DNA from 4 places in the Bacillus sp. PK6-013 genome. Region 4 is predicted to be linked to each of the others. Evidence: riboswitches for the same ligand, from Rfam matches in the RefSeq annotation. Region 4 holds a riboswitch; each other region holds the start of a gene.
The links. A riboswitch is a leader RNA that binds a small molecule or an ion and turns the genes downstream of it on or off. The one in region 4 is predicted to bind S-adenosylmethionine.

Region 1: another riboswitch for S-adenosylmethionine. It lies ahead of metN (methionine ABC transporter ATP-binding protein MetN); the one in region 4 lies ahead of mtnK (S-methyl-5-thioribose kinase).
Region 2: another riboswitch for S-adenosylmethionine. It lies ahead of metK (methionine adenosyltransferase); the one in region 4 lies ahead of mtnK (S-methyl-5-thioribose kinase).
Region 3: another riboswitch for S-adenosylmethionine. It lies ahead of M1E03_RS13000 (YezD family protein); the one in region 4 lies ahead of mtnK (S-methyl-5-thioribose kinase).

What each region holds. Positions count from the first base shown of each region.
Region 1 is NZ_CP096417.1:866,679-874,162, forward strand. It holds gene M1E03_RS04270 (acyl-CoA dehydrogenase family protein) at 1-709, shown strand, start outside; gene M1E03_RS04275 (arsenate reductase family protein) at 825-1,181, shown strand; gene gcvH (glycine cleavage system protein GcvH) at 1,243-1,626, shown strand; gene M1E03_RS04285 (YusG family protein) at 1,687-1,923, shown strand; gene M1E03_RS04290 (toprim domain-containing protein) at 1,986-2,330, shown strand; gene M1E03_RS04295 (thioredoxin family protein) at 2,356-2,664, shown strand; gene M1E03_RS04300 (SCP2 sterol-binding domain-containing protein) at 2,786-3,142, shown strand; SAM riboswitch class I at 3,317-3,424, shown strand; gene metN (methionine ABC transporter ATP-binding protein MetN) at 3,541-4,566, shown strand; gene M1E03_RS04310 (methionine ABC transporter permease) at 4,559-5,227, shown strand; gene metQ (methionine ABC transporter substrate-binding lipoprotein MetQ) at 5,241-6,071, shown strand; gene M1E03_RS04320 (carboxymuconolactone decarboxylase family protein) at 6,164-6,547, shown strand; gene M1E03_RS04325 (cation diffusion facilitator family transporter) at 6,961-7,484, shown strand, end outside.
Region 2 is NZ_CP096417.1:1,095,580-1,103,063, reverse strand. It holds gene M1E03_RS05605 (glycosyltransferase family 4 protein) at 1-1,020, shown strand, start outside; gene asnB (asparagine synthase (glutamine-hydrolyzing)) at 1,062-2,960, opposite strand; gene metK (methionine adenosyltransferase) at 3,105-4,307, opposite strand; SAM riboswitch class I at 4,698-4,835, opposite strand; gene pckA (phosphoenolpyruvate carboxykinase (ATP)) at 5,030-6,613, shown strand; gene M1E03_RS05585 (dicarboxylate/amino acid:cation symporter) at 6,864-7,484, shown strand, end outside.
Region 3 is NZ_CP096417.1:2,579,785-2,587,268, reverse strand. It holds gene carB (carbamoyl-phosphate synthase large subunit) at 1-698, shown strand, start outside; gene M1E03_RS13020 (dihydroorotate dehydrogenase electron transfer subunit) at 695-1,465, shown strand; gene M1E03_RS13015 (dihydroorotate dehydrogenase) at 1,465-2,400, shown strand; gene pyrF (orotidine-5'-phosphate decarboxylase) at 2,369-3,088, shown strand; gene pyrE (orotate phosphoribosyltransferase) at 3,085-3,714, shown strand; SAM riboswitch class I at 3,878-3,984, shown strand; gene M1E03_RS13000 (YezD family protein) at 4,087-4,203, shown strand; gene M1E03_RS12995 (phosphoadenylyl-sulfate reductase) at 4,289-4,990, shown strand; gene M1E03_RS12990 (inorganic phosphate transporter) at 5,002-6,066, shown strand; gene sat (sulfate adenylyltransferase) at 6,092-7,228, shown strand; gene cysC (adenylyl-sulfate kinase) at 7,242-7,484, shown strand, end outside.
Region 4 is NZ_CP096417.1:2,792,825-2,800,308, forward strand. It holds gene M1E03_RS14105 (pyridoxal phosphate-dependent aminotransferase) at 1-1,126, opposite strand, end outside; gene M1E03_RS14110 (carbon-nitrogen family hydrolase) at 1,222-2,001, shown strand; SAM riboswitch class I at 2,085-2,228, shown strand; gene mtnK (S-methyl-5-thioribose kinase) at 2,311-3,507, shown strand; gene mtnA (S-methyl-5-thioribose-1-phosphate isomerase) at 3,513-4,574, shown strand; gene M1E03_RS14125 (hypothetical protein) at 4,581-4,694, opposite strand; gene M1E03_RS14130 (methylated-DNA--[protein]-cysteine S-methyltransferase) at 4,786-5,283, opposite strand; gene M1E03_RS14135 (PAS domain-containing sensor histidine kinase) at 5,291-7,484, opposite strand, start outside.

The DNA of each region.
Region 1 (7,484 bases), 1.9 Mb from region 4:
CCTTAACAAAGTATTTGGATCTGAAACGCTTGATTATATCGTTGATGAAGGCGTCCAAATCCACGGCGGTTACGGATTCATGCAGGAATACGAAGTGGAGCGGGCTTACCGCGATTCACGGATCAACCGGATTTTTGAAGGCACAAATGAAATCAACCGTCTCATCGTCCCGGGCACATACTTGAAAAAAGCGATGAAAGGCGAGCTTCCTCTGTTTGAGAAAGCGAAGGCGCTTCAGGAAGAACTGATGATGCTCATGCCTGAAGAACCAGGTGACGGCGTTTTGGAACAGGAAAAGTATCTGCTGAGAAACGCCAAAAAAATCGCGCTCATGATCGCGGGACTCGCCGCGCAAAAATATGGAAAAGCGCTCGACCAGGAGCAGGAAATCCTCGTGAATATCGCCGACATTGTCAGCCAGGTCTACGCCATGGAAGCAGCTATTTTGCGTACAGAAAAAGCCATCCAGGCAACCGGGGAAGACAAAAACGCCCAGAAAATTCTTTATACGCAGATTTTTGCACAAGTTGCCTTTCAGGAAATTGAAAGCCATGCCAAGGAATCGCTCATTGCGATGGAATCAGGTGATTCGCTGCGGATGATGCTGTCCGCGCTCCGCAAATTGACGCGCTTTACGCCTGTCAATGTCATTGAGAAAAAGCGCCAGGCAGCCAAGGGAGTCTTTGAAGCTGAGAAATATATCGTTTAAACGAAAAGCCCTGCTTAGGCGGGGTTTTTAGCTGTTATAGAATGGAGCACGGTTTTAGGTTTTTCATTCGATCTGTGTTAAAATTACCTCGATTAAATGAGAGGGGTGTGTATGTATGGCTTTGGATTTTTACTGGTATCCGAAATGCGGGACATGCCGCAAAGCGAAAAAATGGCTTGAAGACCATGGCAAAGAAATCAATGGGATACATATCGCAGAAGAGCCGCCAAGCAAGGAAAAACTGAAAGAGCTCTACGAGAAAAGCGGGCTTGAATTGAAGAAGTTTTTCAACACGAGCGGACAAAAATACCGTGAACTCGGCTTAAAAGACAAGCTGCAAAACATGTCTGAAGATGAGCAGCTGGAACTGCTGGCTTCGGACGGTATGCTGATCAAACGCCCGATTGCGACAGACGGCAGTAAAGTAACGGTCGGTTTTAAAGAAGATCAGTTTAAGACATACTGGTTATAACCCATCAAAATATGATATCTTCAATGTAGGATCGATTAAAACACTTTATGGAGGGGTTAGCATGAGCACACCGAAAGAGTTGCGTTATTCAGAAGAACACGAATGGGTGAAAACAGAAGGAGATAAAGTCAGAATCGGCATTACAGACTTCGCCCAATCCGAACTTGGAGACATCGTATTTGTCGAGCTTCCTGAAGTGGGAGACGAAATCAAAGCGGACGAGCCTTTTGGCAGCGTTGAATCCGTAAAGACCGTTTCTGAGCTGTATGCCCCGATCAACGGAAAAGTGGTCGAAGTGAACGAAGATCTGGAAGACAGCCCTGAATTCGTCAACGAGTCTCCGTATGAAAAGGCTTGGATGATTATCGTCGAGCCGTCCGATGCTTCTGAAATCGAAAATCTGATGACAGCCGAGCAATATGAGGACATGATAAAAGAAGACTAAGGATTATTCAGGATAGCCATGTGTCGTTTGGATACTCTATATCAAGAGGGGGTGTCCAAATTGACGCTGAAAAAAGAACGTATTGATATTACAGAACATGTGGAAAGCCGATTAAAAAACGGCGGAATGCAGCTGTACCATGAGAATGAGCTGATCGGCCGAATGACCGGAAAGGATCAATACGAGTTGAAATCTGGATATTCATTCCAAGATGAGAGATTTTACAAAACGGCGGATACCGTAAGCGGTCCGGATGCTAAATATGTAGACTGTGATGACCACCAAGGCTGGTGTTAATCAAGTCAGGCGGTGAACATTCACTGCCTTTTTTTACAAGTAAATCTTTAAAGGTGATCCATATGCCGGAAAATGAAAAAGTCATGATCGTCGAAGGGAAATCAGATAAGCAAAAAGTGAAGCATGTCATCGAAGAGCCCGTGGATATCATTTGCACAAACGGAACGATCAGCCAGGCAAAACTCGATGAATTCGCCGAAACGCTGTTTGATAAAGACGTTTATATCCTGGTGGATGCCGATGAATCAGGGGAAAAGCTCCGCCGGCAGCTGACGAGGGAGCTCCCCCAAGCTTCGCATCTATACATCGATAGGGTATACAAAGAAGTCGCTTCCGCCCCGAGTCAGCATGTTGCAGAAATATTAATTCGTTCAAACATCCGGGTACATACAAAATATTTATTATAAAACGTATTGAGGTGCGGTTCAACAGATGCAAGAACTCCAAGAAAAAGAGCTAAAACGGCTTGAACATGAGACCTGTCTTCTATATGTATACACGCCGTTCTGCGGAACGTGTCAGCTGGCCGGAAGAATGCTGGAAGTCGTTGATGAAATGATAAAGGACATTCCTTTTTATAAAAACAATCTCAATTATTCCCCGGCATTTGCCAAGCAGCAGGAAATAGAAAGCGTTCCATGCTTTATCCTTTACAAAAACGGGCAAGTCGTCAAAAAAGAATACGCTTTTCACTCCGTTTCCTACTTATACGATACGATTAAACAAAATGTTGTGGATTAAGGGCGGTTTTGACATATTTCTCGGGAAATAACCAGCAAAAACTTGTCGAGCAATTCCTAAAGGAACTCCTGCGGCAGACAGAGAATCTGTAAGTATGACCAATTTACAGGAGGTTATACAGTTGGAGAAAATGGGATTGATAGAAAGAGAGGACAAGGCTCTTTTTTTAAAACCTCTATTATCGACAACGGCTTTGCTGATTACGTTTCAAGGCGAGAAAGAAGCTTTTACGTTAGCGATCAACGAAAAAGGGGAAATGGAAAAATCTTCTCTTGCAGAGAAAGCTCATTTGACCTTTTTTGGAGAGCAAAGCGAGATTATTGACCTTCTTCACGGCGATATTTCATTGCAGCATCTCGTACAGCGCGGCACTGTTCAAGTAAAAGGCTCATTCAGAGCTTTATTGAAGCTTGAAGCGATTTTATGGCTGACGGACGGCTTTTTTAAAAACAGCGATCTTTATTCAGAGACATTTTAAAAATTTGAAAAATCGGCACATTCCGTGTAAAAGTCGGACAGAGACGAGCGTTTACGTTCGTCTCTTTTCGCCGTAGGCCGATTGTCTTACGAAAAATAGTTGACAACTATTTTTTCGCATGATATCCTACTTTAAGAATTCCGATCATAATAATCAAAAAATAAATATATGATTCTCTTATCCAGAGAGGTGGAGGGAAGTGCCCTATGAAACCCGGCAACCATCAACACGTGTTGAAATGGTGCCAATTCACACGAAGCGTTATGCTTTGAAAGATGAGAGAAAGGCCCAGACTATTCAAAAGCCTTTCTGCTCATGTGTGCAGAAAGGCTTTTTTCATTGTTTGATCAGGGATTTAGACAACTATGAGAATTGAGCAAGAAAGCAGGTGATGGCTTTTGATAAATCTTCAAAATGTTTCAAAGATTTATCGGTCAAAGCATGGAGATGTCAATGCTGTCCAGGATGTCACCCTTACGATTAAAAAAGGTGAAATCTTCGGAATTATTGGATATAGCGGAGCTGGAAAAAGCTCCTTGATCCGTCTTTTGAACGGACTTGAACAGCCGACTTCAGGCACGGTTGAAGTAGCCGGCAGAACAATCAGTGAGATCAAAGGGAAGAAGCTGAGGAATGCAAGGCAGGAAATCAGCATGATTTTCCAGCACTTCAACCTATTGTGGTCAAGAACGGTCCGCGACAATATTGCGTTTCCGCTGGAGATCGCCGGTGTCAGCAAAGCAAAACGTCTGAAAAGAGTCGCTGAACTGATAAAGCTTGTCGGACTTGAAGGCAAGGAAAATGCCTACCCTTCACAGCTTAGCGGAGGCCAAAAGCAGCGCGTCGGCATCGCTCGGGCGCTCGCAAACAATCCGAAAGTTCTCTTATGCGATGAAGCGACATCAGCGCTTGATCCACAGACGACTGACTCGATCCTGGGTCTTCTGTCCGATATCAATGAAAGGCTCGGACTGACCATTGTCCTGATTACTCATGAAATGCATGTCATCAGGAAAATCTGCCACAGAGTGGCCGTCATGGAAAACGGAAAGGTCGTGGAAGAAGGCGATGTGCTGAACGTATTCCTCAAGCCGCAGGAAGAAATGACAAAGCGCTTTGTTCAGCAGGTAACAGAACCGGTGGAAACACAGGAAACGCTGAAGCATTTCCTCGAAGAAACGACATCCGGGCGGACGATCAAGCTCACCTTCGTCGGTGAAGCGGCCGAATCGCCGCTGATCACACAGATCATTCGGAAGTTCGATGTTGAAGTCAACATCCTTCAAGGCAAAATCTCGCAAACTCAGGACGGCGCATACGGTTCATTGTTCATTCATGTCGACGGATATGAAAACGAGGTCAATGATGTGGTCGATTTCATCAAGAGCCGTCAAGTAGAAGCAGAGGTGATCACGAATGTTTGAAAAACTGTTTCCAAACGTAGATATGGAGCAGCTGTGGGAAGCTACGTATGAAACGATATATATGACAGGAATTTCCCTATTGTTTGCTTTTATCATCGGAGTGATTCTCGGTATGCTGCTGTATCTGACTTCAAAAGGAAACATTTGGCAGAATCGAGTCGTGAACGGTGTAATCTCGGCAATCGTCAATGTGTTCAGGTCTATTCCTTTTATTATATTGATTATTTTGCTGCTTGGTTTCACAAAGTTTTTAATGAACACGATCTTGGGGCCGAACGCCGCACTTCCGGCTTTGATTATCGCATCCGCTCCGTTCTATGCCCGCCTGGTTGAAATCGCTTTGCGCGAAGTTGATAAGGGCGTGATTGAAGCGGCAAAATCGATGGGAGCCAAAACATCGACGATCATATTTAAAGTGCTCCTGCCCGAATCGATGCCGGCCTTGATCTCTGGCATTACGGTTACGGCGATTGCACTGATCGGTTCGACGGCGATGGCCGGAGCAATCGGTTCAGGCGGACTCGGGAACCTTGCCTATGTAAACGGTTTTCAGATGAACAATCCCGATATTATACTCATCGCCACTATTTTCATCTTAGCTATTGTGTTTATCATCCAGTTTATCGGGGATTTTATAACAAATAAATTAGACAAACGTTAGGGAGGACATCAACATGAAAAAAGGTTTATTAACAGCTTTATTCATCATTTTTGCAGGCGTTTTAGCCGCTTGCGGATCTTCCAGCAGCGAAGGGGATAAAGACAGCAAAGTCATCACAGTCGGAGCGACGCCGACGCCTCACGCTGAAATCCTTGAAGAAGCAAAGCCGCTTTTGAAAGAAAAAGGCTATGAGCTTAAAATCAAAAATTTCACGGACTACAAACTGATCAACAAGGCGCTTGCAACGAAAGATCTCGATGCGAACTACTTCCAGCACGTCCCGTATCTTGAACAGGAAATGAAAGAAAATAAAGACTACGATCTTGTTAACGTCGGCGCGGTACACCTTGAGCCATTCGGCATTTACTCTAAAAAGTATAAATCTTTAAAAGACCTTCCTGACGGTGCAAAAATTATTATGAGCAACAACGCCGCTGAACAGGGCCGCATGCTTGCAATGCTTGAAAATGCCGGACTGATCAAGCTGAAATCAGGCATTGAAAAAGTGGATGCGACAGTAAAAGATATTACAGAAAACAAGAAAAACCTCAAAATCAAAAATGATGTGGCGCCTGAAATGACGGCAAAAGCATACGAAGCCAATGAAGCTGACGCAGTGTTCATCAATGTGAACTACGCGATCCAAAACAAGCTCAATCCGAAAACTGATTCAATCGAGCTTGAGTCTCCAAAAGACAATCCTTACGCTAACATCATCGCCGTCCGCAAAGGCGACGAAGATTCTGACAAGGTGAAAGCTCTGATGGACGTATTGCGCTCTGAGGACATTAAAAAGTTCATCGACAAAAAATATGAAGGCTCTGTCATTTCTGTTTCTGAGTAAATGAAAGAACACCCCGGTTTTGGAGAAAACCGGGGTTTTTTCGCGTATTTTTTGAAAAGAGGCTCATAATAAAAAAAGACTACCAACTGAAAATGGAGGAACAAAACGTGAATCAGCATGAATCAGAAAGCATTATCGAATCCGCACTGCATGAATATAAAGCAGGGATCGGCATCTTTTCCGAAAAAATGCCCGGAATTGCCGCCAAATACAACGAATTTACAGAGGAATGCTTTAAAAAAGGCGCGCTCAGCGAAAAGGATAAGCAGCTGATCGCACTGGGCATCAGTGTTAATACACAGGATGAATATTGCATTATTTATCATATCAAGGGCTGCCTGGATTGCGGAGCGTCGGAGGAAGAAATTCTTGAAGCGGTCGGCGTAACTGCGGCATTTGGCGGGGGCGCGGCCATGAGCCAAGCTGTCACGCTCGTTCTGCAGGCGATGGAAGAATTCCAGCAAATGAAGCATTGATTTTTCATCCGTGAAAGCATATTGAAAGCACACACATCTTTGAAGAGTTTGTATATAACTGGTACTATGAAAGAAAATCTCTGAAAGGATGATTCATTATTTGTTCAAGCCAAGATCAGCTTGACCTTGAATTCACGGCCGAAATGGAAAAAGCGATGCACAAGTCGCATGGAATGGGGTACGAGGAGTACAGCAGAAGCCATGTGAACCGGCTTGAAGTTGAGAAAAGGCGCGAAGAGCAGCATCAAAAAAGCAAGCAGATCGTATCAAATTTACCCATGATCGGATAAAACGAGGGGGGCGGATGTCAATCCGTCCTTCTATATGTCTTTAGAATCCGCTTGACCATAAGTGAAGGAAAAGGTAAAATTTAAATATGAATATATGATCATATATTAAAAGGAGGATTTATGATGGCTCATTCTCACGATCACACAGGTCACAGCCACCATGGCAGCCGATCAGCCAATCAAAAAGCGCTCTACATCAGCTTCGGTTTAATTTTTACTTTTATGATCATTGAAGTGATAGGCGGGATATTGACGAACAGCCTCGCTTTGCTGTCGGATGCGGGACATATGCTCAGCGACGCTGCAGCGCTTGGTTTCAGCCTCTTGGCGTTTAAAATTGGGGAAAAGGCCGCAACTGTGAGCAAAACATTCGGCTACAGGCGCTTTGAAATTTTGGCTGCGTTTATCAATGGCATCACCTTGCTTTTGATTTCACTTTATATCTTTTGGGAAGCGTACAACCGCTTTTTCAGCCCGCCGGAAGTCGCCGGCAGTGGCATGCTGGTGATTGCAACGGTTGGTTTGTTCGTCAACATTGCTGCAGCCTGGATATTAATGAAAGGCGACACAAGCGGGAATTTAAACATGCGGAGCGCATTTTTGCACGTCATCGGCGATATGCTGGGATCTTTCGGCGCGATTATCGC
Region 2 (7,484 bases), 1.7 Mb from region 4:
CCGGAAAGCACGCATGAAACACAATTTTCGAGCCGCATCCGCCGTTTTACGAGCATGCCGTTCTTCTTATACCCCGAGTGCAGAATCGCTCTTCCTAATCTCATCAAAATGAAATCAGAACTCCGCGAATTCAATCCCGATCTCATTCACATCGCGACTCCTTTTAATATCGGCCTAGCAGGGCTCAAGCTTGCGAAGAAATGGAACATCCCTGTCGTAGGCTCTTACCATACCGATTTTGACCAGTACCTTTCATATTATGATCTTCAAATGTTTTCCAAACTATTATGGAAATATATGCACTGGTTTCATAAAGATTTTCGAAGAATTTTTGTCCCTTCGCGCGAAACGTTTATGCAGCTCAAAGCCAAACAATTCAGGAACCTCTCCATCTGGAAGCGCGGCGTGGACTGCTCGCTGTTCAGTCCGGCGCATCAAACCGAACACATCCGCAAGCGATACGGCATAAAGGAAACCTATATCCTCAGCTATGTCGGAAGGCTTGCACCTGAGAAAGATTTGGAGACGCTGCTCAAGATCGCAAGTCACCCCAATTTGAAAGATGGCGTCCACTGGCTGATCGCGGGAGACGGCCCGTTAAAAAAAGAGCTTGAGAAGCGGGCTCCCCTCAATATGACTTTTGCCGGCTATGTCAAAGGAGAAGAGCTGGCAAGCATTTATGCAAGCTCAGATTTGTTCGTCTTTCCTTCTCCGACGGAAACCTTCGGAAATTCCGCGCTTGAAGCGCTCGCCTGCGGGACGCCTGTTATCGGGGCAGATTCCGGCGGCCTGAAAGACTTTATACAAAACGGAAGAAACGGTTTTCTTTCCGAACCTGGAAATCCGGATGCATTCACCGAAAATATATTGCGCGTCCTCTCCAATGTGCCGTTAAAAAAACGGATGTCATACGATGCGAGAAGCTATGCCCTTACCCAGTCGTGGGAAGTGATTTTTGACAATCTCTTCTCCGAATGTGAACGTGTGCTAGCAGATTTATCAGCTGAAAAACCGGCATAAAAAAAGAAGGTTTTCGATTAACGAAAACCTTCTTTTTTGACTTAAACGATAATGACTTCTTTTGGCTGATGGTTCAGTTCTTCCGGTACAAAGCGCTTTTCAACGAAAATGCTGTGCCAGATCATAAAGATGAGAACCGTCCAGATTTTGCGGCTGTTATCCGCTTTGTTGGCGCAGTGGTCTTCAAGAAGCTGAAGCACGTAATCTTTATGGATATATGCGTCTGTCTCGCTCTCTTTAATGATGTTCACGGCCCAGTCATGCATTTCGTTTTTCAGCCAGTGGCGGATCGGCACAGGGAACCCTAGCTTTTTGCGGTTTAAGACATGATCTGGAACGATGCCTTCCGCCGCTTTTCTAAGCAGATATTTTGTCGTGCCGTTTTTCGTTTTCAGCTCTTCCGGAATTTTGGAAGCCGCTTCAAATACGACTTTGTCCAAAAACGGAACGCGGAGTTCCAGTGAATTGGCCATCGTCATTTTGTCGGCCTTCAGCAAAATGTCACCGCGCATCCATGTGTGGATATCGACATACTGCATTTTGTTAATTTCGCTGTAGGACTTGCTTTCTTCAAAATATGGCTTTGTCACGTCACAGTAAGAGAGGTTGCTGTCATACTGGCGAAGAAGTTTTGATTTCATGCCTTCTTCAAAAATCTTTGCGTTGCCGATATATCTCTCTTCAAGAGGTGTACAGCCCCTCATTAAAAAGCTTTTCCCTTTCATTCCTTCCGGCATCGCTGAAGCTACGTGCAGAAGCATCTTTTTCAGCGGGGACGGAATTCGTTCAAACGGCTTTAATGAAAGCGGCTCCCGGTAAATATTGTAACCGCCGAACAGCTCATCTGCTCCTTCTCCGGACAAAACAACCGTAACTTGCTTCTTCGCTTCCTTCGCGACAAAATACAAAGGAATTGCAGCAGGGTCTGCCAACGGATCATCCAGATGCCAGACGATCTTTGGAAGCTCGTTCATATATTCTTCAGGGGAAATGATCGCGCTGAAGTTCTCCACGCCGACCCTATCAGCGGTTTCTTTCGCAACGTCAACTTCGCTGAAGCCTTCATGTTCAAAGCCGACAGAGAACGTTTTTAAGTTGGGATGAAATTGCTTCGCCACCGACACGATAAAAGAAGAGTCGATGCCTCCGGAAAGGAAGGAACCTACAGGCACATCGCTTCGCATATGGACTTTTACGGAATCAAAGATCGCGTCTCTTACTTCCTGAACAAGCTTGTCTTCTTCGGTCTGAACAGGCTTGAATTGAACTTTCCAGTATGTTTTAAATTGAATATCCTCGCCCGGGCGGACAGTAAACTGATGGCCCGGTTCTACTTTTTGCACCTTTTTGTCAAGCGTCTCAGGCTCTGGTACAAATTGGAATGACGTATACTGCTGAAGCGCTTTTTCATTCAATTCCAAATCGGCATCAACAGCCATCAGGCTCTTTCTTTCTGACGCAAAATAAACATGGCCGTCCGTTTTCGTAAAATAGAGCGGCTTAATGCCGAACGGATCGCGCGCTCCGTATAGGAGCTGTTCTTTTTTATCCCAGATTAAAAAAGCAAACATTCCGCGCAGCTTGGAAGCAGCTTCCTGTTTGTAGTGGCGGTAAGTCGCAAGCAAAACTTCCGTATCTGAATCGGTTTTGAACTCGTATCCTTTTGAAATAAGTTCGTCTTTCAGTTCTATATAGTTATAGATTTCTCCATTAAAAATAATCCAATAGGAATCATCTTCATAAGACAGAGGCTGTCCTCCGTTTTCCACATCGATGATGCTGAGCCTTCTAAATCCGAAGCCTACATGCTCATCATGATAGTACCCATCATCGTCCGGACCGCGGTGTACAATCATTTCATTCATTTGTTTAATCAGTTCTTCCTGGGCTGCTGTCTCGGATGATGGGCGATGATTGAATACCCCTACAAATCCACACATAGTATTGCCTCCGATTTTTTAAATTTCGTGCAGAAATCAAAGTCTGCTTCTTGATTAGACAAGTGTTTAAAGAAAAACGTTTCACATCCGCCCGCTTTTTGCCATCGAAAAACAAAGCCGCTTATGAAAGCGGCTATGCGGTTGTTATTCTCCTAATGCATCTTTCTTCAGCTGATCTGCTTTGTCTGTGCGCTCCCAAGGCAGATCGAGGTCGAGGCGGCCGAAATGTCCGTAAGCTGCCGTTTGTTTGTAAATCGGACGGCGAAGATCGAGCATTTTAATAATGCCGGCAGGTCTTAGATCAAAGTTTTTGCGAACCACTTCGATCAATGTTTCTTCACTGGCTTTGCCTGTACCGAATGTATCGATTGAAATGGATACCGGCTGTGCGACACCGATCGCGTAGGCAAGCTGCACTTCACAGGAATCAGCAAGGCCTGCGGCGACGATATTTTTCGCTACATATCTCGCAGCATAAGCTGCAGATCTATCAACCTTTGTCGCATCCTTACCGGAAAACGCTCCGCCGCCGTGACGGGCATATCCGCCATAGGTGTCAACGATGATTTTGCGTCCTGTTAAACCGGCATCCCCCTGCGGTCCTCCGATAACAAAACGGCCCGTAGGATTAATGAAGTACTTCGTGTTTTCATCGATCAGCTCTTTTGGCACTACCGGGTTGATGACATGCTCTTTCAGATTGCGCTGAATTTGTTCAAGCGAAATCTCAGGGTGATGCTGAGTCGAAATGACAATTGTATCGATGCGAATCGGCTTGTTGTTCTCATCATACTCAACAGTTACCTGTGTCTTTCCGTCCGGACGAAGATACGGCAGAATTTCCTCTTTGCGGACTTCTGTCAAACGGCGAGACAATTTATGAGCAAGCGAAATCGGCAGAGGCATAAGTTCCTTTGTTTCGTTGCAGGCAAAACCGAACATTAAACCTTGGTCTCCGGCTCCGATCGCTTCAATTTCAGCGTCGCTCATTGCTCCTTCACGCGCTTCAAGCGCCTGGTCGACTCCCATTGCAATATCTGGCGACTGTTCATCTATAGACGTTAAGACCGCGCAAGTTTCGGCATCAAAACCGTATTTTGCACGTGTGTAGCCAATTTCTTTAATCGTTTCGCGGACTGTTTTCGGAATATCGACGTAAGTGGACGTCGTGATTTCACCGCTTACCAGCACCAATCCGGTTGTCACAGATGTTTCACAGGCAACGCGGGCATTCGGATCTTTCTTTAAAATTTCGTCTAATATACTATCCGAAATCTGGTCGCAAATTTTGTCCGGATGTCCCTCCGTAACTGACTCTGATGTAAATAACCGACGGTTTTTGCTCATTTATGTTTCCTCCTGTATATGAAGATCAGCCGTGATCTTAAGTATGATACGGATCTCGTCCCTCTTGATTATATGACGATACTCGGGCTTCATACGCTCTCGTTTTGAAACAATTTCCATATGCTATTCTTGACGAGATTCTAAGTCAAAATTCCTCTTAATAGAATTTTTCCTGACTGGCTGCCCGGCTAGACCTTTCACGTCCTGTGAAAAACGCCCAGTACCTTCCTCCTGCTTGATACTCGGCTAAAACCTTTCACGTCCTGTGAAAAACGCCGAGTACCTTCCTCCTGAAGGCAGTTTTTTTAGCAATTTTTGGATCTCAATTTATGCAATAAAAAAACCTTTTCCTATTCGCTGAGGAAAGGGTCTGGTATTGCGTGCCTTTCACTCTTATCGCTCAAGGTATTGAACACCTTGCATCAGGTTAGCACCGTAGTTGTCTCAGAAACTGTTTTTTTCCATTAATAAGAGAAACCGGTTGCTGGGTTTCATTGGGCCTGTCCCTCCACCAGCTCGGGATAAGAGTATCCGCTCAATGAAATATCTTATCTTAAAATGGCTTGTTATGTCAATATCGGCCGCAATAAATTTAAACTTGTCTTTCGAGAAAAAACCCGAACGAAAAATGAAGAAACGGTATAGACTATAAGAGTAAATGTGTTATACTAATTCTACATTAATGTTATACACATTAAAAAACACGCAAAGGAAGGTTTTTTATGAATTCTGTAGATTTAACAACTGACTTACAAACGTTATTAATGGGCGAAAACGTTCAGCTGAACTTATCCGTTCCCCTTTTGGTTGAAAAAGTCCTTGAACGCAAAGAAGGAGTCTTAACATCTTCCGGAGCCGTGCGGGCTACAACCGGTACATACACCGGCCGCTCGCCAAAAGACAAATTCATTGTGGAAGAAGCGAGCACAAAGGACAAAATCGATTGGGGCGCAGTAAACCAGCCGATTTCAGAATCCGCCTTTGACCGGCTGTACACAAAAGTGCTCAGCTATTTAAAGGAACGCGATGAATTGTATGTATTTGAAGGGTTTGCAGGAGCAGACGAAAAATACCGGCTTCCGATTACAGTTGTCAACGAGTTCGCCTGGCACAACCTGTTTGCAAGACAGTTGTTCATCAGACCTGAAGAACATGATAAAAAACCTGAAGAACAGCCGTTTACGATTCTTTCCGCTCCGCATTTCAAAGCCGATCCGCTCATTGACGGGACCAGATCTGAAACATTTATCATCGTGTCGTTTGAAAAGCGTACGATTTTAATCGGAGGCACCGAATATGCCGGCGAGATGAAAAAATCGATTTTTTCTATTATGAATTATCTTCTTCCTGAACAAAACATTTTACCGATGCACTGTTCGGCAAACATTGGCGAGGAAGGCGGAACAGCTCTCTTCTTCGGATTGTCAGGCACAGGAAAAACGACGCTTTCCGCCGATCCGAAACGGAAGCTGATCGGTGACGACGAACACGGCTGGTCCAGCACAGGCGTTTTCAACATTGAAGGAGGCTGCTACGCCAAGTGCATTAACTTAAGCAAAGAAAAAGAACCGCAGATTTACAATGCGATCCGCTTCGGTTCCGTTCTTGAAAATGTCGTGGTTGACGGCAAAACCGGGGAGCCGGACTATTCCGACGCATTCTATACGGAAAACACGAGAGCGGCTTACCCGATTGATGCGATTGACAACATCGTCAAGCCGAGCATCGCAGCACACCCGCAGACCATTGTATTTCTGACGGCAGATGCTTTCGGCGTGCTTCCTCCGATCAGCAAGTTAACGAAAGAACAAGCCATGTATCATTTCCTGAGCGGATATACAAGCAAGCTCGCCGGCACCGAACGCGGGATCACCGCTCCTGAAGCCACATTCTCGACCTGCTTCGGTTCCCCGTTCCTTCCGCTCCCTGCACATGTGTACGCTGAAATGCTCGGAAGAAAAATCGATGAACACGGCGTCAGCGTCTTTCTCGTCAATACAGGCTGGACCGGCGGCGGATACGGAACAGGGGAAAGAATGAGCCTCGCTTATACGAGAGCGATGGTTCAGGCTGCGATAGAAGGAGAACTGGATAACGCCGAAATGAAGACTGACCGCATTTTCGGACTTCATTCACCGGTCCATGTTCCGGGTGTGCCTGATCAAGTGCTTGACCCGGCTAAAACTTGGACAGATGAAAACGATTACGAGGAAAAAGCGATCCACTTGGCGAATGCATTCAAAAAGAATTTCAAAAAATTCTCTAATACCGAAAACATTGAAAAAGCCGGAGGACCGCTCGTATAACTCAACCCGCTTGCAGCAGCGCAGGTATTCTGCGCTGCTGCAGTTTATTAAAAATCCGCTTCGCCTGTCAGCGGCCGATGCCATTTTCTGGACAATGATTAAAACGACAATCAAGCACGGCCTGTGATAAAACGCTTCCAATTCGCGGCTGTTATTATTTGAAAATACAGACTTTTTTTATTTTTAACAAAAGAAATCTTTCATATGATAATATGATAAAAACATTTGTATATATCAGGAGGACACATCTATGAAATTTGGATTACTGCCGAGAATTATGACGGCAATTGTTCTTGGTGTTATCGTCGGAAGCTTTGCTCCGCTTTGGTTTGTCAAAACAGCCGCTACTTTCAATGATATTTTTGGAAACTTCATTAAATTCGTCATTCCTTTTATTATTATCGCTTTTATTATTCCCGGCATCGGACAAATCGGCCGCGGCGCCGGAAAAATCCTTGGCATTACAGCAGGTATCGCCTACACGTCAACCATTTTTGCCGGCCTCCTGGCGTACCTTGTCGGATCAAATCTTCTCCCCGCGATCATTTCCGGCCATCAGCTGCAGGAATTTAAAAATCCGGAAGAAGTTTTGCAAGCAGGATTTTTCACCATTGAAATGACGCCGTTTATGAGCGTGATGAGCGCACTGATTTTTGCTTTCATCATGGGAATCGGAATCGCTTATCTGCCCGGAAAAACATTAAAAAACGCATTCGATGAATTTCAAACGATCGTTGAAAAGCTGATATCATATATTATTATTCCGTTACTGCCTGTTCATATTTTCGGTATTTTCACCAATATGACGTTCGGCGGTCAGGTGCAGACAATCTTATCCGTATTTGCTAAAGTTTTCGTGATGATTATCGTG
Region 3 (7,484 bases), 210 kb from region 4:
GCACGGTGCCGTTTCTCAGCAAAATCACCGGCATTCCGATGGCCAATCTCGCAACAAAAGTGATTCTCGGCGGGAAGCTTGCCGATATGGGCTATACTGAAGGCCTTCAAAAAGAGCAGGAAGGCGTATATGTGAAAGTGCCGGTCTTCTCGTTTGCAAAGCTGAGGAGAGTGGATATCACGCTCGGACCGGAAATGAAATCGACCGGGGAAGTCATGGGCAAAGACAGCACTTTGGAAAAAGCGCTGTACAAAGGACTGATCGCTTCAGGCATCCAAATTCCGAATTACGGCTCTGTTCTCCTGACAGTTGCTGATAAAGATAAAGAGGAAGGTCTATTGATCGCCAAGCGGTTCCATGCGATCGGCTATAAAATATTGGCTACGGAAGGAACGGCCGGCTATTTAAGAGACGCATCCGTACCTGTTAAAACCGTCGGGAAAATCGGCGAAGAAGGCACAAATCTCCTTGATGTCATTCGAAACGGGGAAGCGCAGTTCGTCGTCAATACGCTGACAAAAGGGAAGCAGCCGGCAAGGGACGGCTTCAGAATCAGACGCGAATCCGTTGAAAACGGCGTTGCCTGCCTGACATCCCTTGATACGGCGGAAGCGATTTTGCGGGTGCTTGAAAGCATGAGCTTCCGCGCCGATCATATGCCGGCGATTAGAATTGAGCAAAAGGCGGCCGTCAGATGAGAAAAGGGTATATGACAGTCCGTTCAAACAAGTGTATCGCGGATCATATTTATCAAATGGTACTGGAAGGGGAGATTGCCGAAGTTTGCGGCGCTCCCGGCCAGTTTCTTCACATCAAGGTCTCAGATTCCCTCACGCCGCTTTTGAGGCGGCCGATCAGCATCGCCGACATCAACAGAGCCGCCCGGCAGGTGACCATCATCTTTCGCAAGGATGGGGAAGGCACGAGTCTCCTGTCTTTAAAACAGGAAGGAGATCAGATCGATGTCCTTGGTCCGCTCGGCAACGGTTTTCCGGCTGAATCGCTTGAACCGGGGAAAACGGCTCTTCTTGTCGGAGGGGGGATCGGTGTTCCGCCGCTTTACGAGCTGAGCAAACAGCTGACAAATAGAGGGGTGCACGCGATCCATGTGTTAGGATTTGCTTCTGCAAAAGACGTCTTTTACGAACAGGAATTCAGCCGTTTCGGGCGTGTGTATGTGGCAACCGCAGACGGCACCCGAGGTTCAAAGGGATTTGTTACAGATGTCATTGAAAACGAGGGGCTTCAGTTTGACTGCATAATGGCCTGCGGACCGACACCGATGCTGAAAGCTTTAAAACAGCGCTATCCGGATAAAGAGGTTTATCTGTCAATGGAAGAGCGCATGGGATGCGGGATCGGCGCTTGCTTTGCCTGTGTCTGCCATACGGAAGAAAGCGAAACATCTTATGTGAAGGTATGCCTTGACGGTCCTGTTTTCAAAGCCCAGGAGGTGCTGTTATGATGCTAGAAGTCAATTTGCCGGGCCTTCAATTGAAAAATCCGATCATGCCGGCTTCAGGCTGCTTCGGATTTGGGAGAGAATTTGCGAACTTTTACGATCTTTCACGTCTCGGTGCGATCATGATTAAAGCGACGACGAGCGAACCGCGCTTCGGGAATCCGACGCCGCGCGTCGCCGAGACGCAAGCCGGCATGCTTAATGCCATCGGTCTGCAAAATCCGGGTTTAGAGGCTGTCATGGAACACGAATTGCCGTGGCTCGAACAGTTCGATACACCGATTATCGCCAATGTCGCCGGCTCGCAGATCGACGATTATGTTGAAGTGGCTGAAGAAATCAGCAAAGCACCGAATGTTCATGCGCTCGAGCTGAATATTTCCTGTCCTAACGTGAAAACGGGAGGGATCGCCTTCGGTACGCAGCCGGAAATGGCCAGTGAGCTGACGAAAGCGGTGAAAGAGGTTGCGAGCGTTCCCGTCTATGTGAAGCTGTCGCCGAATGTCGCGAATATTACCGACATCGCTCTTGCCATAGAAGAAGCGGGAGCGGACGGTTTGACGATGATCAACACCCTGATCGGGATGCGGCTCGACTTAAAAACGGGAAAGCCGATCTTGGCGAACAAAACCGGCGGATTATCAGGCCCTGCTGTTAAACCGGTGGCCATCAGAATGGTGCATGAAGTCAGCCAAAAAGTCAGCATTCCGATCATCGGCATGGGCGGTGTCCAGTCAGCGGAAGATGTGCTTGAGTTTTTGCTGGCGGGTGCGAGCGCAGTCGCCGTCGGCACCGCAAACTTTGTTAATCCGTTTGTTTGTCCCGAAATCATCGCCGATTTGCCGCGCGTTTTAGAAAAATACGGATACCGTTCGTTGAACGAGTGTATCGGAAGGAGCTGGAAGGATGAAACATACGCCGCCCATCATCGCGCTTGATTTTGCATCAGCACAGGAAACATATGCGTTTTTGGACCGGTTTCATGGAGAAGAGCTTTTCGTGAAGGTGGGCATGGAGCTTTTTTATCAGGAAGGGCCGGCCATCCTTGAAAAGTTACAGGAGCGCGGCTGCCGCATTTTCCTTGATCTAAAATGCCACGACATTCCAACGACCGTATACAAGGCGATGAAAAGGCTGGCGGGGTTTGGCGTCAGCCTTGTCAATGTGCACGCAGCAGGCGGAAAGCAAATGATGGAGTCGGCGCTTGAAGGCCTTGAAGCGGGGACTCCGGCAGGCCGAAAACGCCCTTCATTAATTGCTGTGACCCAGCTGACAAGCACGTCTTCAGAAATGCTTCAGCAAGAGCTGCTGATTGAAACGCCGCTTCTCGATACAGTTGTTCACTACAGCAAGTTGGCTAAAGAAAGCGGACTTGACGGTGTCGTCTGCTCCGTCCATGAAGCCGAACACATTTACCGGGCCGCGTCTTTAGATTTTCTGACCGTGACACCCGGAATTCGCATGGCGGATGACAAAAACAACGACCAGGTCCGGGTGGCGACGCCTGGCTACGCAAGGGAAAAAGGCGTGTCGGCGATCGTTGTCGGCCGTTCGATTACACAGGCGGAAGATCCTGTGTCAGCCTACAGAAAAATAGGACATGAGTGGGAGGGAACCAAGGCATGAAAACAGACATTGCAAACCATTTATTAAGAATCAAAGCGGTTTTCCTGCGCCCGAACGAGCCGTTTACATGGGCGAGCGGCATCTTGTCGCCCATCTACTGCGACAATCGTTTGACGCTTTCATATCCGGAAGTAAGGGATGATATAGCTTCAGGGCTTGCCGGACTGATTCAAGACAAGTTTCCCGGAGCCGAAATGATCGCCGGTACGGCAACTGCGGGAATCCCCCATGCCGCGCTTGCCGCCGACAGGCTGAGCCTGCCGATGTGCTACGTCAGAAGCAAACCGAAGGCGCACGGCAAAGGAAACCAAATTGAAGGCGCTGTTGTAAAAGGACAAAAAGTCGTTGTAATTGAAGATTTAATTTCAACGGGAGGAAGCGTCCTTGAAGCGGCAGCCGCTCTCACAGAGGCGGGATGTGAAGTGCTCGGCGTCGCCGCCATTTTCACTTACGGGCTTCCTAAAGCTGCCGCCGCCTTCAGCGAAGCGGGCGTTGAATACCGTACGCTGACTGATTACGATACATTGACAGAGGCTGCGCTTGCCGGCGGATATATCAGCGAACAGGATGCCGCCAAACTGAAAGAATGGAAGGCGGATCCTGAAAGCAAGTCTTGGATGGATTAATGATAAAAGCCGTATTCTCCTAATGGGAGAACGGCTTTTTTTGCGTCTTTTTACAGATTTAAAAATAGTAAAATCGGATTATTTTTATTTTTTATTAATCCTATAAAAAAAGTCGGGTTGACTTTTGTTCGAATTGTGCTAAAATTTTAAAATAACAAAAGCAAACTTATCAAGAGCGGTGGAGGGACTGGTCCGATGAAACCCGGCAACCTGCGTGTGAAGCGTAAGGTGCTACTTCCAGCAAAATGCCCTCATTTTGAGAGATAAGGAATAGCGGAGTTCCTCGTCTTTCTTTCAAATTTGGAAGAAAGATTTTAATTTTTAGGGGCAGAGGAGGAGCTAGAAGTGAAGACAGATGAACAGCTTGAAAAGGTGATCATCAAAATGAAAGACATGCTGAAAGACATGAATTACGGATCGATCACATTCGTTGTTCAGGACGGCAAAGTCATTCAAATCGAAAAAAATGAAAAAATAAGATTGAAATAGCTGACTAGACAAACTAGAGGCGGTTTTCACAGTTTTTTTCTGCTGGAAGCCGTTTTTTTGTTGGCGAAAAAAGGGGGAACCGAAAATTTTTACTTACAGCACATGGGAAGAACCAAATATCTCTTTTCAGGAAGATGACTCTTATAAAGGAGCGCTGTCCGTCTTGAAATGGGCGTACGGACATTACGGAAATCAGCTTGTATATGCGTGCAGCTTCGGAATTGAGGGAATCGTCCTGATCGATTTGATTTATAAGGTGAAAAAAGATGCGGTCATCGTTTTCCTTGATACGGGATTTCATTTTAAAGAAACGTATGAAACGATCGACGCTGTCAAAGAACGATATCCAGGCCTTCAGATTATCATGAAAACACCGGAGCTTACCGTCGAAGAGCAGGCGAAAGAATATGGGGACGAACTATGGAAGACCGCTCCGAATTCCTGCTGTGAAATGAGGAAGGTCATTCCTCTCCGCGAGACGCTTTCAGGCTACCCGGCGTGGCTGTCGGGCCTGCGCCGCGAGCAATCGCCCGGGCGGAGCAAAACGAATTTTTTGAACAAAGATGAAAAATTCAAGTCTATCAAAGTTTGTCCGCTCATTCATTGGACGTGGAAGGATATTTGGAGATATGTGACAAAGCACGATCTCCCGTATAATCCGCTTCATGATCAAGGCTACCCGAGCATCGGCTGCGCTCCGTGCACCTCTCCGGCCTTTACAATGGATGATCTTCGATCAGGCCGCTGGAACGGATCGGCTAAAACAGAATGCGGATTACACGAGTAAGGAGATGAGTCATGGAACTTGCCGCCATTTTATTTAGCATGTTTTTTGCGATGAATATCGGAGCGAGCGGTGCAGCTGCTTCAATGGGAATCGCCTATGGATCTGAAGCCGTCAAAAAGAAGTTTCACGCACTAATAATCTGTGCAGCAGGCGTTCTCTCGGGCGCCGTCATCGGCGGAGGAAACGTCGTGAAAACGATCAGCTCAGGCATCATTCCCGAACGGGTGATTTCGCTTGAAATCGTCTGCATTATTATCGGCTCGGCGGCACTGTCGCTCTTTATCGCAAATGTACTCGGTATCCCGCTTTCGACAAGTGAAGTGACGGTCGGATCTGTTGTCGGAGTAGGTGTCGCTTACCAGGTTTTATATGTGAAATCTTTGCTTGTCATCGTCTCATTTTGGGTCGTTGTACCAATCGTCGCTTTTACCTTTACATTTGCGATGGCAAACATCATGAAAAAAACGATCAAACGTCCAGCCTCGGGAAAGAAAGCAAAGGTTTTGGCGGTCATTCTGTTGATCACCGGGTTTTTTGAAGCCTTCTCAGCAGGCATGAACAATGTCGCAAATGCTGTCGGACCTCTGGTGGCGGCGCATGTTTTGACAGTCGGGGAAGGAACGCTCTACGGCGGACTGTTTGTCGCGCTGGGCGCCCTTTTACTGGGCAGGCGCGTTCTTGAAACAAACGGCAAAAAAATAACGAAATTTTCAAAAGGAGAGGGGATCATCCTTTCCGGAACAGGAGCCGGGCTTGTCATCATCAGTTCGATTTTCGGTTTGCCGGTTCCGCTTGCGCAAGTCACATCATCTTCTATTATAGGGATGGGAATGGCAAAAAACGGCGGCAATGTCTTTCATAAACAAGTGGTCAAAACGATGCTGAAAGTATGGGTCGTCTCGCCGTTCCTTTCATTAAGCCTGTCTTATATGCTGGTCAGCCTTTTATTAAAAGGAGACTATTATGCTCTCATCGTCGTCACAAGCGTCCTTCTGGCATCTGTCGGGACGATCAGCCTGATGAGAGCAGTCAAAAAAGAGCACAGCTCCGTCCATGAACAAGGCGGAGGAATTTAAACACAAAGTAGGGGGAAACAAGTTTATGAGTTTAGCACCACACGGCGGTGTATTGGTTAACCGCGTCAATGAAGCATACGATTTTCAACATATCGCACAGGAAATAGAACTGGATTTAATGGCTTTTTCAGATTTGGAGCTGATCGGAATCGGTGCGTACAGCCCGATCCAAGGCTTTATGACAGAGAAAGACTATCTGTCCGTTGTCGAAAATATGAGACTGTCAAGCGGCGAAGTATGGACGCTTCCGATCGCTCTGCCTGTTGACGAGCAAAAAGCTTCAAGCTTAAAAGCGGGGGACACCGTCCGCCTCACCTATAATGGGGAAACATACGGCGTCATCGAGATCGAAGACATCTATACGCCGGACAAGAAAACGGAAGCCGTCAATATCTATAAAACCGACGAACTCGAGCATCCGGGCGTCAAAAAATTGTTTGACCGCGGCAGTGTTTATGTGGGCGGGCCGATCACTCTCATTAAACGGAGCGTAAAGCAATTCCCGGCCCACACATTCGAACCTCTGGAAACAAGAAAAAAATTCGCAGAACTCGGCTGGAAAACGATCGTCGGATTCCAGACGAGAAATCCGGTTCACAGAGCGCACGAATACATTCAAAAAACGGCGCTCGAGACGGTAGACGGTCTTTTCCTCAATCCGCTCGTCGGGGAAACAAAATCAGACGATATTCCGGCTGATGTCCGCATGGAAAGCTATCAGGTGCTGCTTGACGGCTACTATCCGAAAGACCGCGTCTTTCTCGGCGTTTTTCCGGCGGCGATGCGCTATGCGGGGCCGAAGGAAGCAATCTTCCATGCGCTTGTCAGAAAGAACTACGGATGTACGCATTTTATCGTCGGAAGAGACCATGCCGGAGTCGGCGATTACTACGGCACATATGAAGCGCAGGAACTGTTCGATCAGTTCGCGCCGGAAGAGATCGGCATTACGCCGCTGAAATTCGAACACAGCTTCTACTGCAATGTCTGCGGTTCAATGGCTACGGCGAAAACGTGCCCTCACAGCAAAGAACATCATGTCATTTTGTCCGGTACAAAGGTGAGGGGCATGCTGAGAAACGGCGAGTTCCCGCCGAGCACATTCAGCCGTCCAGAAGTCATTCAAACATTAATCAAAGGCTTAACGGCCGGGGTTTCTTAAGGGGGAGCATCTCTTGGTAAATAAAGATATTGTCTGGCATGAAGCGTCCATTACAAAACGGGAATATCATGAGAAAAATAAACATAAAAGCTCGATCGTTTGGCTGACGGGCTTGAGCGGTTCAGGAAAATCAACAATTGCCAATGCCGCAGCGCGTGAGTTGTTTGAACAAGGCTACCAGGTCACGGTGCTCGACGGCGACAACGTCAGGCACGGACTGAACAAGGACCTCGGGTTTTCCGATGAAGACCGGAAG
Region 4 (7,484 bases):
GCCGCTCTTCGCTTGTCAAGAGGCCGACTCTCACATAGCCTTCTCCGTATTTGCCGAAGCCGATGCCGGGCGCTGTGACGACATTCGCTTTTTCGAGAAGCAGATCGGAAAAAGCCTCAGATGTATACCCGTCAGGGACAGGCATCCAGGCGAAAAAAGAACCTTGCGGAGCATCCGCGTGCCAACCGATTTCGCGGACCGCACGAATCCATACATCCCGCCTTTTTTCGTAGCGCTCATTTTGCTCCTTGACACACGCTTGGTCTGATAGAAGCGCGGCTGCCGCGGCGTCTTGGACCGCTTTAAAAAGGCTGACATACATATGGTCCTGATAAAGGTTCAGCGCTTCGATCACAGATGCGTTGCCAACTGCAAACCCGACCCGCCATCCAGCCATATTATACGTTTTGGAAAGCGTGTAAATTTCGATTCCTGTGTCTTTTGCCCCCTCCGTTTCGAGAAAGCTGACAGGCCTCTTGCCGTCGTAGCCGATCGCACCGTAGGCAAAATCGTGGACGACGCAAATTCCGTTCGACTTGGCAAACCGGACAGTCTCTTCGAAAAAAACAGGCGTGGCTTGGGCACCGGTTGGATTGTTTGGATAATTTAAATACATGAGCTTCGCATTTTCTTTCACTTCCTTCGGAATCCGGCTGTAGTCAGGCAGAAACTGATTACCCGCTGTAAGCGGCATCGTTGCCATGTTCGCTCTTGCCAGCTCAACGCCCGACCAGTAGTCGGGATAGCCGGGATCGGGAACGAGCACGGCATCCCCCGGATTTAACAAACATTGCGGAAGCTCGACAAGACCGGCTTTTCCGCCGAACAATACAGCGACTTCGCGTTCGGGATCGAGCTCTACACCGTATTCCCTTCGATAGAACGCGGCTGCCGCCTCCTTGAGTGAACGGCTGCCGCGAAAGGAGGAATACTGATGGTTTTCAGGGTTGCGAACGGCTTGCGCCATTGTATCAACGATGTGATCAGGTGTCGGCTGATCGGGATTCCCCTGGCCGAGATTGATCACATCATGGCCGGCGGCGATTTTTTCATTCACCTTTTTCACCAAGGAAGCGAAAAACTGCTCAGGCAGCTGTTTCAGCACATCTGAAAGCTCAAATTTCATATGATTCACCCGCTTTTGAAAAATTCTTGAAATGATAGTCCATCATCATATATTGTTAAATGTAAAATGTAAAGAAAAAAATGAGGTGATCCAGATTGAAGCTGACAATTTCATGTCTGCAATTCGATATCGCATACGGCAATCCTTCTGAAAATTTTAAAAAAGCGGAGCAGCTGATCGAACAGGAAAGCCGAAAAGCGGATGTTCTTCTCCTTCCCGAGCTGTGGACGACGGGTTATGATTTAAAAAATCTCGGCTCCATCGCAGATGAAGAAGGCAGGCAAACGAAGAGATGGCTGCAGGAAACGGCAAAAGCAAACCGTGTCCATATCATATGCGGCTCTGTCGCCGTTAAGAAAAAAAGCGGTGTGTACAATATCATGTACATCGCAGACAAAAACGGACATTTGATCAAAGAATACAGCAAAGCTCACCTTTTCCAGCTGATGGACGAACACCTCTATTTGTCAGCGGGCTCAGGCGACGGGAGCTTCGAGCTTGAAGGGATCCCGGCTGCGGGGTTTATCTGCTACGACATCCGTTTCCCGGAATGGATCAGAAAACATACGAAGGAAGGTGCGGGCATCATCTTTGTATCGGCGGAATGGCCGCTCGCCCGCCTCGATCACTGGCAAAGCCTTTTAAAAGCCAGAGCGATTGAAAATCAGTGCTTTGTCGCAGCCTGCAACCGAGCGGGAAGTGACCCGGCAAACGAATTTGCGGGCCACAGCATCATCATTGATCCGCTCGGCCGCACCCTCGCTGAAGCAGGGAGCGGTGAAGCCGTCATCAGGACCGAAATCAACCTCGGGGACATTGAAAAAGCGCGGGGGCAAATTCCGGTTTTTGAGGACATTCGCAGAGATTTATATTAAAAAAGTGTTGACAAGAAAACTGAGATGCTGGTAACATTTTCAGCAACTGACCGAACTGAAATTTCAAAATTTTATATTGATTTCTCTTATCGAGAGTTGGGTGAAGGACTGGCCTAATGACCCCAACAGCAACCGACCGTAATACCATTGTGAAATGGGGCGCGAAATTCTGCGCCGCTAGGGCACGGTGCTAATTCCATCAGACTTTGAATTCTGAGAGATAAGAGAGGCGAACGCGACAAATCAGCCTCTTTCTCTCGATGAGAAAGAGGCTTTTTTATTGTTAACGACATTTAGGGGGAATCACACATGACCGTAACGAAAACCGCAGCATACGAAACTTTGACCGAAAGCTCCGCGGCCGCGCTGGCCGTCCGCCTCGGGCTTTTTCCAAGCAAAAGCACCCTGACATGCCGGGAGATCGGGGACGGAAACTTGAATTTGGTCTTCCGCGTGTATGACAAAGAGCAGCAAAAAGGGCTGATCATCAAACAGGCGGTGCCTTATGCGAAAGTCGTCGGCGAAAGCTGGCCGCTGTCGCTTGACAGGGCGAGAATCGAAAGCAGTGCGCTGATCCGCCAAGCCGAGCATGTCCCGCACCTTGTCCCGAACGTGTACTATTCTGACACCGAGCTTGCCGTTACCGTATTGGAAGACCTTTCTCACTTGGAAATCGCCAGAAAAGGACTGATTGACGGGAAGGATTATCCGCACCTGTCGGAAGACATCGGAGAATTCCTTGGAAAAACACATTTTTACTCGTCTGAATATGCACTTGACCCAACAGTTAAAGGGCGGCTTGTGAAGCAGTTTACGAATCCGGATCTGTGCGGTATTACAGAAAGCCTTGTGTTCACAGACCCTTTCTTTGATCATGAGACAAACGATTTCGAAGAAGAGCTTCGCGATGAAGCGGAAGATCTTTGGCGCAATGAAGCATTAAAAATTGAAGCGGCAAAACTGAAACAGCGCTTTTTGTCCGCAGAGGAAACGCTGATCCACGGCGACCTTCATACAGGCAGCATTTTCGCAAGTGAAGAAGCCGAAACGAAAATCATCGACCCTGAATTTGCGTTTTTCGGCCCGATCGGGTTTGACATTGGACAGTTTATCGCCAACCTGCTGCTGCACGCGCTTTCCCGCGAAGAAAACAGGCGGGCTCCTTTATACCGCCATGTCGAGACCGTCTGGCATACGTTCAGCCGGACATTCAGCGAAGCATGGGAAAACGATGCTCTTGACGCTTGCAAAAATGAGAAAGGACGCCTTGAATCAGTTCTGAAGCAGACGTTTGAAGACACAGCAGGCTTTGCCGGCTGCGAAATGATCCGCCGGACGATCGGCCTTGCCCATGTGGCGGACCTTGAAACAATCGTTCCGTTTTCCCGGAGAATCAGCCAAAAAAAGCTCGCCCTTAAAATAGGCGCAGCATTCATAGAAAAACGCAGCGGTTTCCGGACGCCAAAAGACTTGATTGAAGCGTTTCGGAACGCGCTTAAGGAGTGAATGACATGCCTGAACAATTTGCGGTGCCCCGCTCTGTCGAATGGGAAGAAGCATCGGTAAAAATTCTGAACCAGCAAAAGCTTCCCGAAAAGACGGAATACCTGCACCTCACAACAAAAGAAGACGTCTATGATGCGATTCAAACGCTGAAAGTAAGGGGTGCACCTGCCATCGGCATTACAGCCGCCTTCGGACTCGCCCTTTGCGCACAAAGCATCGATACATCTGACGTTTCCGCGTTTCTGGTGGAACTCGGAAAAATCAAAGATGAACTCAATCAGGCAAGGCCGACAGCCGTCAATTTATCCTGGGCTCTCAATCGGCTGGTAAAAAGTGCGGAGGACGCAAAATCGGTCAATGAAGCAAAAACAAATCTGATCCATGAAGCTATTCAGATCCAGGTTGAAGACGAAGAAACGTGCCGGCAAATCGGACAGAATGCACTGCATTTGTTCAAATCGGGTGACAGCATCATGACCATCTGCAATGCCGGCTCGATTGCGACAAGCAGGTACGGTACGGCCCTTTCCCCATTTTATCTTGCCAAAACAAAGGACCTCGACCTTCATATTTATGCCTGTGAAACGAGGCCTGTCCTGCAAGGGGCGCGCCTGACGGCGTGGGAGCTTATGCAGGGGGGAATTGACGTGACGCTGATTACAGACAGCATGGCTGCCCATACGATGAAAGAAAAAAACATTTCAGCCGTCATTGTCGGAGCGGACAGGATCGCAAGAAACGGAGATACAGCCAATAAAATCGGAACATACGGCTTGGCAATCCTCGCCAAAGCCTTTCAAATCCCGTTTTTTATCGCCGCTCCCCTGTCAACTTTTGATGTTTCGATTTCATGCGGCGACGACATTCCGATTGAAGAACGCGATCCGGATGAAGTCAGGCTGATAAACGGAACGCAAATAGCTCCGCAAGAGGTGCCAGTGTTCAACCCTGCTTTTGATATCACGCCGCACGATTTAATCTCTGGCATCATTACGGAAAAAGGGATTATCACAGACAGGTTTGAAGAAGAAATTGAAGCGCTGTTTTCCGCTGAAGCCCTTACTTAGGCCGCTTTAGCGGATTTTAATCGATTTGATGATGTCTTTCTTCTGCTCTTCGGTCAACACGTGCAGCTTGACGAACAATTCCGCGTATCCTGCTATTTTGTTCGGGCGGTTCGTTTTCACTTATTCGTCCTCCTTTTTTACCAAGACCAACATTTTTAACTTAATAAAATTATATGTCGCTGACGAAAAAAAGAAACGGCGTGCTCGTATATTATTTTCCCTTATACGCAATATTTTCGATGTCGAGCAGCACCGCTTTTTTATCCGTTTCATTTCCGGAGTACCCCGTTAAAGAACGATTTTTGCCGATGACACGGTGGCACGGGATCAAAATCGGCAGCGCATTTCTTTTATTGGCCTGGCCGATTGCGCGAACCGCTTTCGGATTCCCGACGGCGCACGCGATATCTAAATAGCTCCGTGATTCACCGTACGGGATCAACTGCAGCGCCTCCCACACTTTTTTCTGAAACGGGGTTCCATCCTGGCGGAGAGGAAGGGTGAACGTCTTCCGCTCCCCCCTGAAATATTCTTCGAGCTGGCGCTTTGCCTCCTTCAACAATTCCGTTTCGGTCCGGCGAAGCTCCAAGCCGTCTTGCTGGAGCTGTTTTAGTTCATCTTTTTCAAATAGCAAATGCGTAATGTGGTGATTTTCCTCGACAATGTAAGCTTGTCCAAAAGGCGAGGTCATTTCAATATAAAAGCCCACGATGCGATTAAGCCTCCTCCTCATGATGCTGTCTGATCGGGAGAGTCAGATGGAATGTCGTGCCTCTCCCTTCTTCACTTTCAACTTCGATTTTTCCATTATGCTCTTCAATAATTTTATAACTGACCATGAGCCCGAGTCCAGTGCCCCGTTCTTTTGTCGTGTAAAAAGGTTCGCCGAGCCTCTTCAATTTGTCTTCTGTCATGCCGATTCCTTCGTCAGCAAGCGAGATAATGATATGGTCGTCTCCTTTCGGTTTGATCGACACATATACGTTGCCTCCGTCAGGCATCACTTCAATCGCATTTTTCAAAATGTTGATAAATACCTGTTTCAGCTGATTCGGCTCGCAATAAATCAGCGGAATGCCGCCTTCGCACTTCAGATGCATCTGAACGTTGTCAAGGTTTGCCTGTGCGTGCAGCAAATCCATTGTGTCCTGCATGATTTTGACGATATTTTTTTCTTCATACATAATCGCCTGCGGTTTTGCAAGGATGAGAAACTCCGTAATAATCGATTCAATCCTTTTGAGTTCTGATGTGATGACATTAAAGTAAAGCGCGTGATCCTCATTTTGGATGCTGCCTTTCAGCAGTTGGATAAATCCCTTTAGCGCCGTCATCGGGTTGCGGATTTCATGGGCAATTCCGGCTGCGAGTTCGCCGACGACGTGAAGGGTATCAGACTTGCGGAGCCGCTCTTCAAGCTCTTTTCGTTCTGTCACGTCTCTGAGCATCGCCAAGTTCATATTTTGAATGATATTTCTTTTAAATGAAAATTCAAGAATCCGTTTTTGGTCGCTCAGCAGGAATGGGATGTCATTGTCCATTTCTTCTAAGGAAATCGTTTTAGCGGGAGAAGCTGCGTTTTCTATATGATAGCCGGAGATGACATCAAGTAGATTGGACGTTTTCAGCTGTTCAAGAGGGGTGCTGAGAATTTTTCCGGCAAGGGGGTTCGCATCGATAATGTCGTACTGGTTGTTGAAAAGAACGATTCCGTCCATTGATCCGTTGAATACTTTTCTGAACTTCAATTCGCTTTCCCGCAATTCTTGTTCCATTCGTTTTCTGTCGCTGACATTTCTTAAAATGGTTAGGTCCTGGCTGTCGAACATGATCCGTTTTGACGTGAACTCAAGCTCTTTATATTGTCCGTTTGCCATACGAAACAGCAGTTCCGCCCGGATTTCCCCTTTTTGATCATACTGCTTTTGAATGGCATGGTACCTCTGATCGGTTTGATCAATAAAATCGGTCATCTTCTTGTTGAGAAGCTGTTCCATCGGCAGTTCGAAGATTTTGCAGGCCGACTGGTTCGCTTTGACGATGCGGCCGTCGTTATTCATCAGTATAATGGCATCCATCGCATTTTCAAAGACTTCTCTAAAGCGTTCTTCGCTTTTAAACAGCTGTTTTTCCATCGAGCGCTTCTCGGTAATATCCCTCATAATCGACATGTAAAAGCCGTTTAAAATGTTCGAGGTTATCGTAAGCTCAAACAGCCGGTCTTCTCCTGATCTGAGCCGGACAGGAAGCTCCCCTTTTGCTTTCCCTCTTCTGAAAAGAGCATTCCAGATTTTATCGAGCCGCCCCTTGTTTTCAGGGGATACGAATTGAGACAGCTTCAGTTTTGAAAGCTCTGTTTTTTCAATTTCGAAGCTCTGGCAAAACGAATGGTTCGCATCGATGAAACAGCCTTGTTTATCAAAGATGACGATTCCTTCAACCGCGCGGTGAAACAAATCTTTAAACAGCTTTTCATTAATGGTGCGCTCCCGCTCCAATATTTTTTTCGATGAAATGTCCCTCATGACGACAAAATAGCAGTCTTCACCGATTCCTTTGCTTGCAGTAAACTCGATATATTTGACAGATCCGTTGTCAAGCCTGATGGCCACTTCTTTTTTCGCATATCCCCGCTCCAAAAAGCGTTGAATGCTCTGGTTCAGTTCATCCGGCGGGACGGCGTGCAGGAAGTCGAGCGCCGACCGGTTCAGCAAATTCTTTTTTTGGCTTTGCAGAATTTTGCAGGCGGCATCATTCGCCTGGATGATGTTCATCTGTTTATCCAATATAAAAATAGCGTCCAGCGTCCCGTTAAACAGCAGCTCATACTGATACAAATCCGCTTTCAGCTTGGCGTTCTCTTTCTTCAGTCTGTTCAGCTGGTTTTGCAGATTTAAGGATTCATTCAAA